Regions from separate parts of the Sporacetigenium mesophilum DSM 16796 genome, predicted to be linked through region 2. Evidence: riboswitches for the same ligand, from Rfam matches in the RefSeq annotation. Region 2 holds a riboswitch; each other region holds the start of a gene.

Region 1 (3,289 bases), on a different contig from region 2:
CCCCATATACGTTTGCATTTTTGTCTATAGCCCCTATTCCAAAGAAATTATATACAACAGCAGGTTTGCTAAGAGTTTGACCTTTATATGAATATACAGTCTCTCCTTGTGCTAAACGGGAAGTTCCATATCCAGTTTCCCACATAGCATGAGATACTAAATATATAACATCTACATTATGTTTTTTTGATGCATCTATAAATACACTAGCTTTGTTAGCAAATATATTTGTTTGGTTAGATTTAAACTTTAGATTATTCAAATAAGTATTTAGTTTTTCTTCAGATATGTCTCTATATGTATTTAGCTTTAAAAATTGATACATTCCATTTTGAGTTTTTGCAAAATTTGTTGGATCTAAATAATATTTAATATCATCTTCAACAGCTCTTATAAAACTAGTAAGAGTAATTGAACTTCTAACATTTGCTGAATGTATAACTTGATCTAGTACTGCTTGTTTTGCTAAATGTTCATTTAAACTATAATTTAAAACCTTTTCCTCAACAGTTCCACTATTGTTTGCATAATTTCCACCTGGGTTATTTATTGGTCCATTATTAGGAACTTCAGGTTCACTTGGTGTTTGAGTAGTTGGAGGTGTTTGTACTTCATTTAAATACCTGCTTGCTACACATCCACTTTGATTATTATATTTTATATGACTCCATCCATCTTTTTCTGATGTTACTTCTACTGCTGCACCTTTATTTAATACTGTAACTACCTTATGTGTAGTACCAGGGCCGCTTCTCATATTCAGGCCATCTACATTTACAGTTTTAGCTATAGTAATTACTGGCTGACTATTATCTGGTAATTTAGGTTCCTCTGGCTTTTGAGTAGTTGGAGGTGCTTGCACTTCATTTAAGTACCTACTTGCTACACATCCAGTTTGATTATTATATTTTATATTACTCCATCCATCTTTTTCTGATGTTACTTCTACTACTGCACCTTTATCTAAAACAGTTATTACCTTATATCTAGTACTTGGGCCCATTCTCATATTAAGGTCATTTACATTTACGACTTTCTTTACAGTTTTTGCAGTTTGTTCATTATTATCTGTAACTTTATCTTCCTTAGGTGTCTCAACCGGTTTAGGCGCCTCAACTGGTTTTGACTCTGTCTTATTATCTAAGTATCTACTTGCTACATGTCCGCTCATATTATTAAATTTAATTTGTGACCAACCATCTTTTTCTGATACTACTTCTACCTCTGTCCCCTTGTTTAATACCTTATTTACCCTAAATGCAGTACTTGGTCCACTTCTCATATTTAACCCATCTACATTTACTACCTTTATTGTTATATTAGCATTATCTTGTTGGTTAGATGAAGTACCTACACTTATATATTGACCAGATACCCATCCTTCTTTTCCTGACTTGGCTTCTATTTTATACCACCCATTTGAATTTTCTAATATTTTTACTTCTTCATTTTTTTTAAGTGTAAAAAGCACCTTGTTATTTGTACCTGGGCCACTTCTTACATTTAATGAAGAAGCTGTAACTACCCCTACACTTGGAGCTGCATTAGCATCTACTGCTGCTAACGGAAGTACAGCTAGAGTTGTTAAAATTATCGGCATCTTTTTTTTCAAAAAACCACTCCTTAGTATAAAATTTTTTAATACTTATTAATCCGCTCCTTTCGGTAGCTGGCTGGCATAATTATACTTATGGTTATTAATATAAAATTAGCCCCTTTAGCTTTGCGTCTCTAAGTTTTCCTAGGTTTGCCTTTATCGAGTTTGTTATATTTTATACTACCCCTTGAAACTAAATTTAGTTTGCGTAGTATTGCATTCAATTTAATTATAATATTTTTTTATACTAATTTCTACATATTATGTAAATTATTACAATATATTTACATAATAATGTATTCATCAAATAACAATAAAACCCTTTATATTTTAACAAAAACTAAAATTCGCTATGTTCACGTCTTAAGCGGTATTGAAAACTAGGTACGTTACTCAAAATCGTATTTATTACCACAAAAAAAGAAGGTGCTATATAGCACCTTCTCTTATATAATACATTTTAGATTTATTTTAAAGTTTTAGCATATTCTTTAAGTTTTGCCTCTTCTTCATTTTTTGGTTCTGGTAAAACTATATTATGTGGCATTTTCTTACCGTTTTCATCAACACATATAAAAGTTGTAAATCCATCTACAATAACCTTATCTGTATCATCATTTTTTATAACCTTACCATACACAGTCATACTAGTATTTCCTGTATAAACAACTTTAGTTTCAAGAGTTATAATCTCTCCTTTTTTTACAGGGCAAGTGAATTTAAGTCCATGCATTTTTAAACAAACCATGTTGTCAGGATTTTTATATGTACTTGCAGCAGCAATAAATGCACCTTCTATAAACCATTCTGCCATTCTTCCAGCAAATAAAGTCCCATGGTGATTTAAATCTTCTGATTTCACTAACTTTGACATTGTATAGTGTTTCATTCTGTGCTCCCCCTTGTTCGTCTTATAATTTAAAAATAGAATTATTTACTATATTCATTTAATAATTGTAAAATCCTTCTTAAATTGATAATAATCATGTTTTAAAATAAAAAAGAAAGCATTTTTATATGCTTTCTTTTTAATTAACTATTTATTATTTTTTTAGTTGTTGAGTTATTGTATATACTATTTGGAACTACATTTATTAATTCATTTAATTTCTGCTTACATTTTTCCATATCGCCTTTTTCTTTGTATATCATGGCTATATTGTATAATGAGTGGTCGTAATAGTTGTCTTTTGCTGTATATCTACTAATATAGTTATTGTAGTATTTTAAAGCAGTATCATAATCCTTCATAGATTCATATATGCTACCTAATATAAATATAGATTCAGAAACATATAACTTGTCTTTTCCATATTCCGCAAGATATTCAAAACTCTTTATAGAATCTTTACGAAGCCCTCTCTTCTTTTCATCTAATGCTTTTTTGTAGAGAGCGTGTTCATCTGCAATTACAACTTCTTTTTTAATTATAGGTTTATTGTTTCCAATTTGAAACTTAAGATCATTGTTTTCTTTCTTTGAATTTGCTAAGTCTTCTTTATAATCTCCAACTTGAGTATTTAATGTACTAACTTGGTTGTTTAAATTCGATATTTCATTATAGCCATATATAGATTGACCTATTATGCCAGCTGCTAAAAGAACAATTATTGCTACAGGAATATTATTTTTTTTCTTAGTTTTATTAGGTTTAGCCTTTTTTTCTTTTGGCACTTTCTTAGTTGGCTTTTC
Region 2 (3,289 bases):
AAAAATAAAAATAACTGTATCCTAGTATTTAGAACATATATACGATGTGATACAGTTATTGATTAATTTTAACAGTAAGTGATTCTTAATTTATAAACATTATCCACAATTTACGCAACCAAATTATATAACATTGATGGAATGTTACAGTATTTAGTTGCGTTTTATATAAAGAATACGTATTTTATTTATTAGGATGCTCATCATTTTTTGTAAAATATTTATTAAATATCTTCTTTATTGACTCTAAATTTCTAACTAAGTAATTTACAATAGCAATATTTAGGAGAATTGCTATTGGTGCATTGTACTCATTTACTTTTAATAATGTTAAAATATATAAAGCTAATACGGGAATAAATAAAGCTATAATAGTTAAAATAATGCTTAGCTTTAAAGGTTTTACATCTGAAAAAGAATACGTCCACTCAATTACTACTCCTGAAGCGAACAATAAAAAAGTTGCAAAGTAAAATATAAATTTATTGCTTTCTTTAAATGTAAAAAAAAGAAATAGTGAAATTGCAAGCATAATAGCACTATATATATAATTTATGAATTTTACTGATTCCTTAATTTTAAGCACTCCCTCCATTATATTTAATATAAAGTTTTATACAACTGTAAACTTTGATTATACTATATACTATATTTTAAGTTAGTTCAATAAGTCTGTTCTTTATAGTATATCTAGTAATATAAGTTTCTTTAGTTGCTACATTAACTAACATATCTCTGATTCTATCAGATTTCTTATTCTTTTTGCTTATTTGTAAAAACTTAAACCAAGCCAAATAGTTGTTCAAATATTTACTGGACACACCATTAAATACCTGTATCCATCTCTTAAATCCACTATGAAGGGCGTTTATATGTTGTAAATGATATACGCTATCTATCATTTGTTTTCCTCTAGGAATTTGTTTTAAGCTTACCTTAAGTTCTTTATCTATCTTAGGATATGATTTATGTGAATCTGTACAAAAAGTAACATCTTTGCCTATTTTTCCATCAAAGAAGTTAACTATTTCATTTTTAGTTATTCTACCTTTACACACAGTACCCATAAGGATATTTCCTTTTCTATCTATGGCTGATTCTATACAAATTTGTTCTTTTGATATACCTCTCTTTTTCTTATCGTACTTTCCTTTACCTCTTTGTCTAGGCTCTCTAGGCATAATAAAAGTAGTACTTTTTGAGTGATTTCCTTTATAGGATTCTCTTAAAAAAACTTCATCTACTTCAACTATTCCTTCAACAATATCATTTTTTAGTGATAAATTAATTACATCTAGTATTCTATGTCTCATAAAAAAAGATGTTTTAACGCCTACACCTACTTCTTCTGCACATTTTCTTATAGAAAGTCCTAATATCATTAACTCACAATATTTTAGCCATTTATCTAAACTCAAATTAGTGCTAGAAAATGGAGATAGTGTCATCTCATCAAAAGTAGTACGACATCTCTTACAGATATATCTTTGTCTACCTCTAGATTTGCCATTTTTATTAACTTCTTTGCATTGGCACTTAGGACATTCATATCCCTTAGAAAATCTACTTTCTTTGATATTATCTTTAATTTCATCCGAATTGAATAAATTACTTAAAATTTCCTGTGCTATAGAAATTAGGTCTCTAAGTTCATTTTTGTTTAGACTTTTTACTAGGGCTTTCATACTTTTTGTAGGCATAATATAATCATCCTTTCTAAAAATTTATTGAAACATAGCAGATATCTATATTATAACCTATTTTTATATAATTAATCACACAATTGTCTAACATAGCCTAAAAGAATTAATAAAGCTTTAAAGTAATTAAAAAAGCTATTCAAAAAGAATAGCTTTAATAGACACACATCTATGCTCTCTTCGGCAACTGGCTGGCATAATTACACTTACAAGTGTAAAATTAGCCCCTTTAGCTTTGCGTCCCTAGGTTTCCCAAAGTTTGCCTTTATCGAATTTTAGTCCTATATAATTATTATATATTTTATATAATATCTTGTAAATATATGTATCACCATCTACTGTCTATTTCAGTTAAAGTTTTGCCTATCTCATCTTTTATAGAAATTACTTTATTAGAGTTAGTGTAAGGAGTATCTGTATAATTTATTATAATAATTTTACTATGTTTAGGAATGTATTCTATAAGGCTTGCTACAGGATACACAACTAATGATGTACCTAATACTAATAGACAATCGCAACTAGATACCCTATTTATAGCTTCAGAGAATAAAGGTACATTCTCATCATACAAAACTATGTCTGGCTTTATTAATCCACCACATTCACATTTGTAATTTTTTAAATATTCATTTTGAGAATAACTATTACCACAAATTAAACAAGTTCCAGTATCAACATTCCCGTGTATATTTAACACATTTTTACTGCCAGCTAATTGATGTAGATTGTCCACATTTTGAGTTATAATACTTGAAATATAGCCTTCTTCTTCCCATTTTGCCAAAATTTCATGAGCAATATTAGGCTTAAACTTATTAAATACGAAAAATTCTTTAAAAAACTTATAAAACTTCTCAGTATTTCTTAAAAAATATCCTTTGGATAAAGCTACTTCTGGAGTAGTTGAGTATATTCCATTTGATGATCTAAAATCAGGAATTCCAGACATTGTACTAATACCTGCTCCTGTTAACACCACTGTATTTTTTGATTCTTTTAAGATTTTTACTATTTCTATATAATTATTATCCATATAGTCACATCCTTTTTACTATTTCTACTATATTATATCCTTATATTAAAAAATAGGGCGATTATTTAATCGCCCTATTACAATATAACTTTTATATACTATTTTTTATTCTTCAGTCATGCTCATAGAAGCAGTGCCAGTTTTACCTACTTCTGCTAAATCATCTAAAGCATATTCTACTAATGCTTTGAAGTTATCAGAAGAATGTGTAGCACCAGATACAGCTGCAACATCACCTATAAGTTGCTTATCAACTAATGCTTTTTCTAATTCAGGCATATATTTTTCTGGATAAGTTTTTGCAACTGGTTCCATATTAGCTTTGTACTCTGCATCTTCAGACTTTAACTTACCAGCTTCATTTATATAATCAAAATTTACATTTGCAATTTTATGATCTTTTATTTCAAGTTCTACAAAAGGTTTCCAACCATGATCGTCAAATTTATCTGCTTCAACTTTGTAAGTACCATCTTCATAAAGAGGTACTATTGCCGCTGTAGTATCCCCAGTTTTTGCCTTTTCTATTGCAGCTGCTGCAAGTTCATTAAAG
Region 3 (3,289 bases), on a different contig from region 2:
TCCGACATAAAAATATATTCAACAGAATTACTACCGCCTAAAGGTAATAAGACAGAGGCTGAGCATAAAAAAATAGACTCTGATAAAGGCAAAAAAGAAGATAAAAATAGTGATATAAATATTAATGTATATAATAACATTAGAATACAAATTAGTACTATAGATTATCAGCAAAGAAATATTCAAGAAAAGATATCTTTAATTCAAGCAGAAGAATTAAAGATAAATCAGATAGAAAATTCTCTCAGAAAAGCTAAAGAGATTTATATGGAGTCAATAAAGAATAAAAGTAAAGAGGAATCTAAGTATAAAAATATTATCAAAGATTTTGTAAATCAAGCAAGTAATATAGAGCAATGGTTAGAAGGTAAAAACTATAAGTTAAATAAAGAAAATGAATATAACCAAACCAAGCAAGAATATGTGTATTTAAATAATGAATATAAAGGTATTGATGATATAAATAATGCTTTGAGAGAAATAGCTAATATAAAAACTAAATTAACTGAATCAAAAGATAAGTTAGTTTCATTGGCACAGATGATAGAAAATGTAAAAGTTAAAATAAAAAATGAAGAAAATTATATAGAAGATTATATAGAAGTAATTAAATATACGAAAGAAGCTGTTTTAATAAATCCATCTGAACATATGAAATTTCAAAACAATATTATTAATGATATGGTTCTTAAAATATTTAAATAATATAAAATAAAAAGTATGAGTACTAAAGGTTTTTTATTTAAGCTCATACTTATTTTAAATTCAGAATATAATTTAGTTAGATTTATTGTAGTAAATAAAATAACTTTATTGCAGAAAAAAAGAAAAATATGTAAAATTTCAAAAAACCCTATTAAAATTTGTAAAAATTACGTATAATGGACTTATAATATATTTACAGAAAAATTACATAGGCAAACCTAGAGAAATCTAGCGACGCAAAACTATAGGGACTAAGGTTGGAAAACTATGTTAGCCAGTTGCGAATGAGTTAAAAGTCATTGATATAACGCTACTCGTTCTGGGTAGCTTTTTTTGTAAAAAAATATAGAGAATTTTGTCAAAATTTAGCTTAATACATAGTAAAAAAGATAAAAATAGTATATAATTTAATATATTAGTAACTAAAATTGTTAGAAAATGTATATATTTGTAGAAAAATGTGAAAAAATTGTACAATAAGAAAAATTAAATAGGTAAATCTAGGGAAACCTAGGGACACAAAGCTAGAGGGACTAAGGTTATTATAACTATGTCAGCCAGTTGCATCCGAGCGAAATTTACATAACTTATGTATCTTTATTTAAGTGCGTTCGTATTTAACTATTCCCTTTGGAGTAGTTTTTTTATTTATAAGGAGGTAGGCATGAATACATACGATTTAATAAAAATAGGGTTAGGCGCTACAGATTTAAGAAGTAAAGCTATAGCACATAATATTGCAAATATAAATACACCAGGATACAAAAGAAGATATGTAAGTTTTGAAGAAACATTAAATAGCGCAACACCTGAAATAGAAGAAAAAGTAGATAAGTCAACTAGCATGAGAGTAGATGGGAATAACGTTGATTTAGAAGTAGAAAAGGTAAATCAAGCAGCTACAAGTCTTCAATATAATGCATTAGTAACTTTAGCAAATAGCAAGATATCAATGACAAAGAGTATTATATCTGGGAGGTAATTAAATGAGTGTTTTTAGTGGGATGAGAATAAGTACAAGCGGATTATCATCAGAAAGGCTTAGAATAGATACAATATCTTCAAATATAGCCAATATGAGTACTACAAGGGGAGCTAATGGAGAAGCATATAGACGTAAAGTTGCAATATTTGAAGAAAACTTTGATAAAAAGTTAGGAATGCTAGGGGTAAAGACTACAGCTATAGAAGAAGATAAATCACCTTTAAAGCAAGTTTATGATCCATCTCATCCTGATGCAAATGAAAAGGGTTATGTAGAATATCCAAACGTAGATATTTTAGTAGAAATGTCAGATTTAATGGCTGCATCAAGAGCTTATGAATCCAATGTAGATACATTAAATGCTCAAAAAAACATGATATCTAAGGCTTTAGAAATAGGAAGGTAGGGGTAGCAAATGCAGATAACTGAAATAGCACAAATTGGCAGTAAGGTAATAAATAGTGACAATAAGGTAGCAGAACAATCTAATTCAAATTTCTCAGATATATTTAAACATGCTATAGATAATGCTAATGGAGCTCAAGTAAGCTCAGATAATATGGTACAAAGCCTTATAAAAGGAGAAGACGTAGCAATGCATGACGTTATGTTATCAGTACAAGAATCGCAAATGTCTATGCAATTACTTCTTGAAGTAAGGAACAAGTTTGTTGAAGCATATCAAGAAATAAATAAGGTGCAAATATAGCCTTTTAAGCAAGGAGCAAATAAATGGAACAACAAAATATAATGGAAAAAGTGAAAAGGTTTTTTTCTAATAACGTTGAAAAATTCAAGTCTTTAACCAATGCTAAAAAAATAGCAATTGGAGTAGGTGTCCTAGCTGTTATACTTGCTACTATATTTACAGCAATGTATGTTAAAAAAAGTAAGTATGATGTTTTATTTTCAAACCTAGATCCTAAGGATGCTGCAAGTATATCACAGGAACTAGAATCTAGAAAAGTAGATACGAAAATAGAAGGAAATACAATATATGTTCCAAAACAAGAGGTAGATAAATTAAGGCTAGAACTTTCTCCAACTATAACTAATGGCTCAAAGGGTTTTGAATTAATGGATGAAGGTTCTTCTATAGGATTGACAGATGAAGAATTTGAAATCAAGAAACAAAGAATGATACAAGGAGAAATTGAAAAGACAATAAAAAGCTTTTCTCAAGTAGAAAATGCTAGAGTACATATTACCCAAGGTGAAAAGTCCGTATTTGTAAAGGAATCAACACCAGGAAAAGCAGCAGTATACATAACACTAAAACCAGGAGCTAATTTGAGTAACTCGCAGGTTAAATCAATAGTATCTTTAGTATCTGGAAGTACAAACGATATACCTAAGGAAAACGTAGAAGTAGTAGATCAAAATATGAGGCTTTTATCAGAAGGAATATTTGATGAAGATAAACAAAAAGATCTTCCAAATGGAGCTAATTTAGATGAAACAAAACAAGCTGAATCTAAATTAAATACTCAGCTGAAAAAATCTATAGTAGATATGTTGGAGCCTATGTTTGGCGCTGGTAAAGTAAAAGCAACTGTTAATACAGATCTTAATTTTGACACTACACAAACAACGCAAATA

Evidence for each region. A riboswitch is a leader RNA that binds a small molecule or an ion and turns the genes downstream of it on or off. The one in region 2 is predicted to bind cyclic di-GMP.
Region 1: another riboswitch for cyclic di-GMP. It lies ahead of BS62_RS09815 (SH3 domain-containing protein); the one in region 2 lies ahead of BS62_RS14005 (IS1595 family transposase).
Region 3: another riboswitch for cyclic di-GMP. It lies ahead of BS62_RS06030 (flagellar basal body protein); the one in region 2 lies ahead of BS62_RS14005 (IS1595 family transposase).

The regions. Positions count from the first base shown of each region.
Region 1 is NZ_JCANUR010000011.1:29,491-32,779, reverse strand. Features, by position in the region: gene BS62_RS09815 (SH3 domain-containing protein) at 1-1,612, opposite strand, end outside; cyclic di-GMP riboswitch class I at 1,662-1,762, opposite strand; gene BS62_RS09810 (acyl-CoA thioesterase) at 2,064-2,486, opposite strand; gene BS62_RS09805 (tetratricopeptide repeat protein) at 2,630-3,289, opposite strand, start outside.
Region 2 is NZ_JCANUR010000025.1:1,980-5,268, forward strand. Features, by position in the region: gene BS62_RS14000 (hypothetical protein) at 185-586, opposite strand; gene BS62_RS14005 (IS1595 family transposase) at 654-1,700, opposite strand; cyclic di-GMP riboswitch class I at 1,880-1,974, opposite strand; gene BS62_RS14010 (NAD-dependent protein deacylase) at 2,029-2,736, opposite strand; gene BS62_RS14015 (FMN-binding protein) at 2,842-3,289, opposite strand, start outside.
Region 3 is NZ_JCANUR010000005.1:17,682-20,970, forward strand. Features, by position in the region: gene BS62_RS06025 (hypothetical protein) at 1-705, shown strand, start outside; cyclic di-GMP riboswitch class I at 907-991, shown strand; cyclic di-GMP riboswitch class I at 1,189-1,274, shown strand; gene BS62_RS06030 (flagellar basal body protein) at 1,370-1,687, shown strand; gene flgC (flagellar basal body rod protein FlgC) at 1,692-2,096, shown strand; gene fliE (flagellar hook-basal body complex protein FliE) at 2,106-2,399, shown strand; gene fliF (flagellar basal-body MS-ring/collar protein FliF) at 2,423-3,289, shown strand, end outside.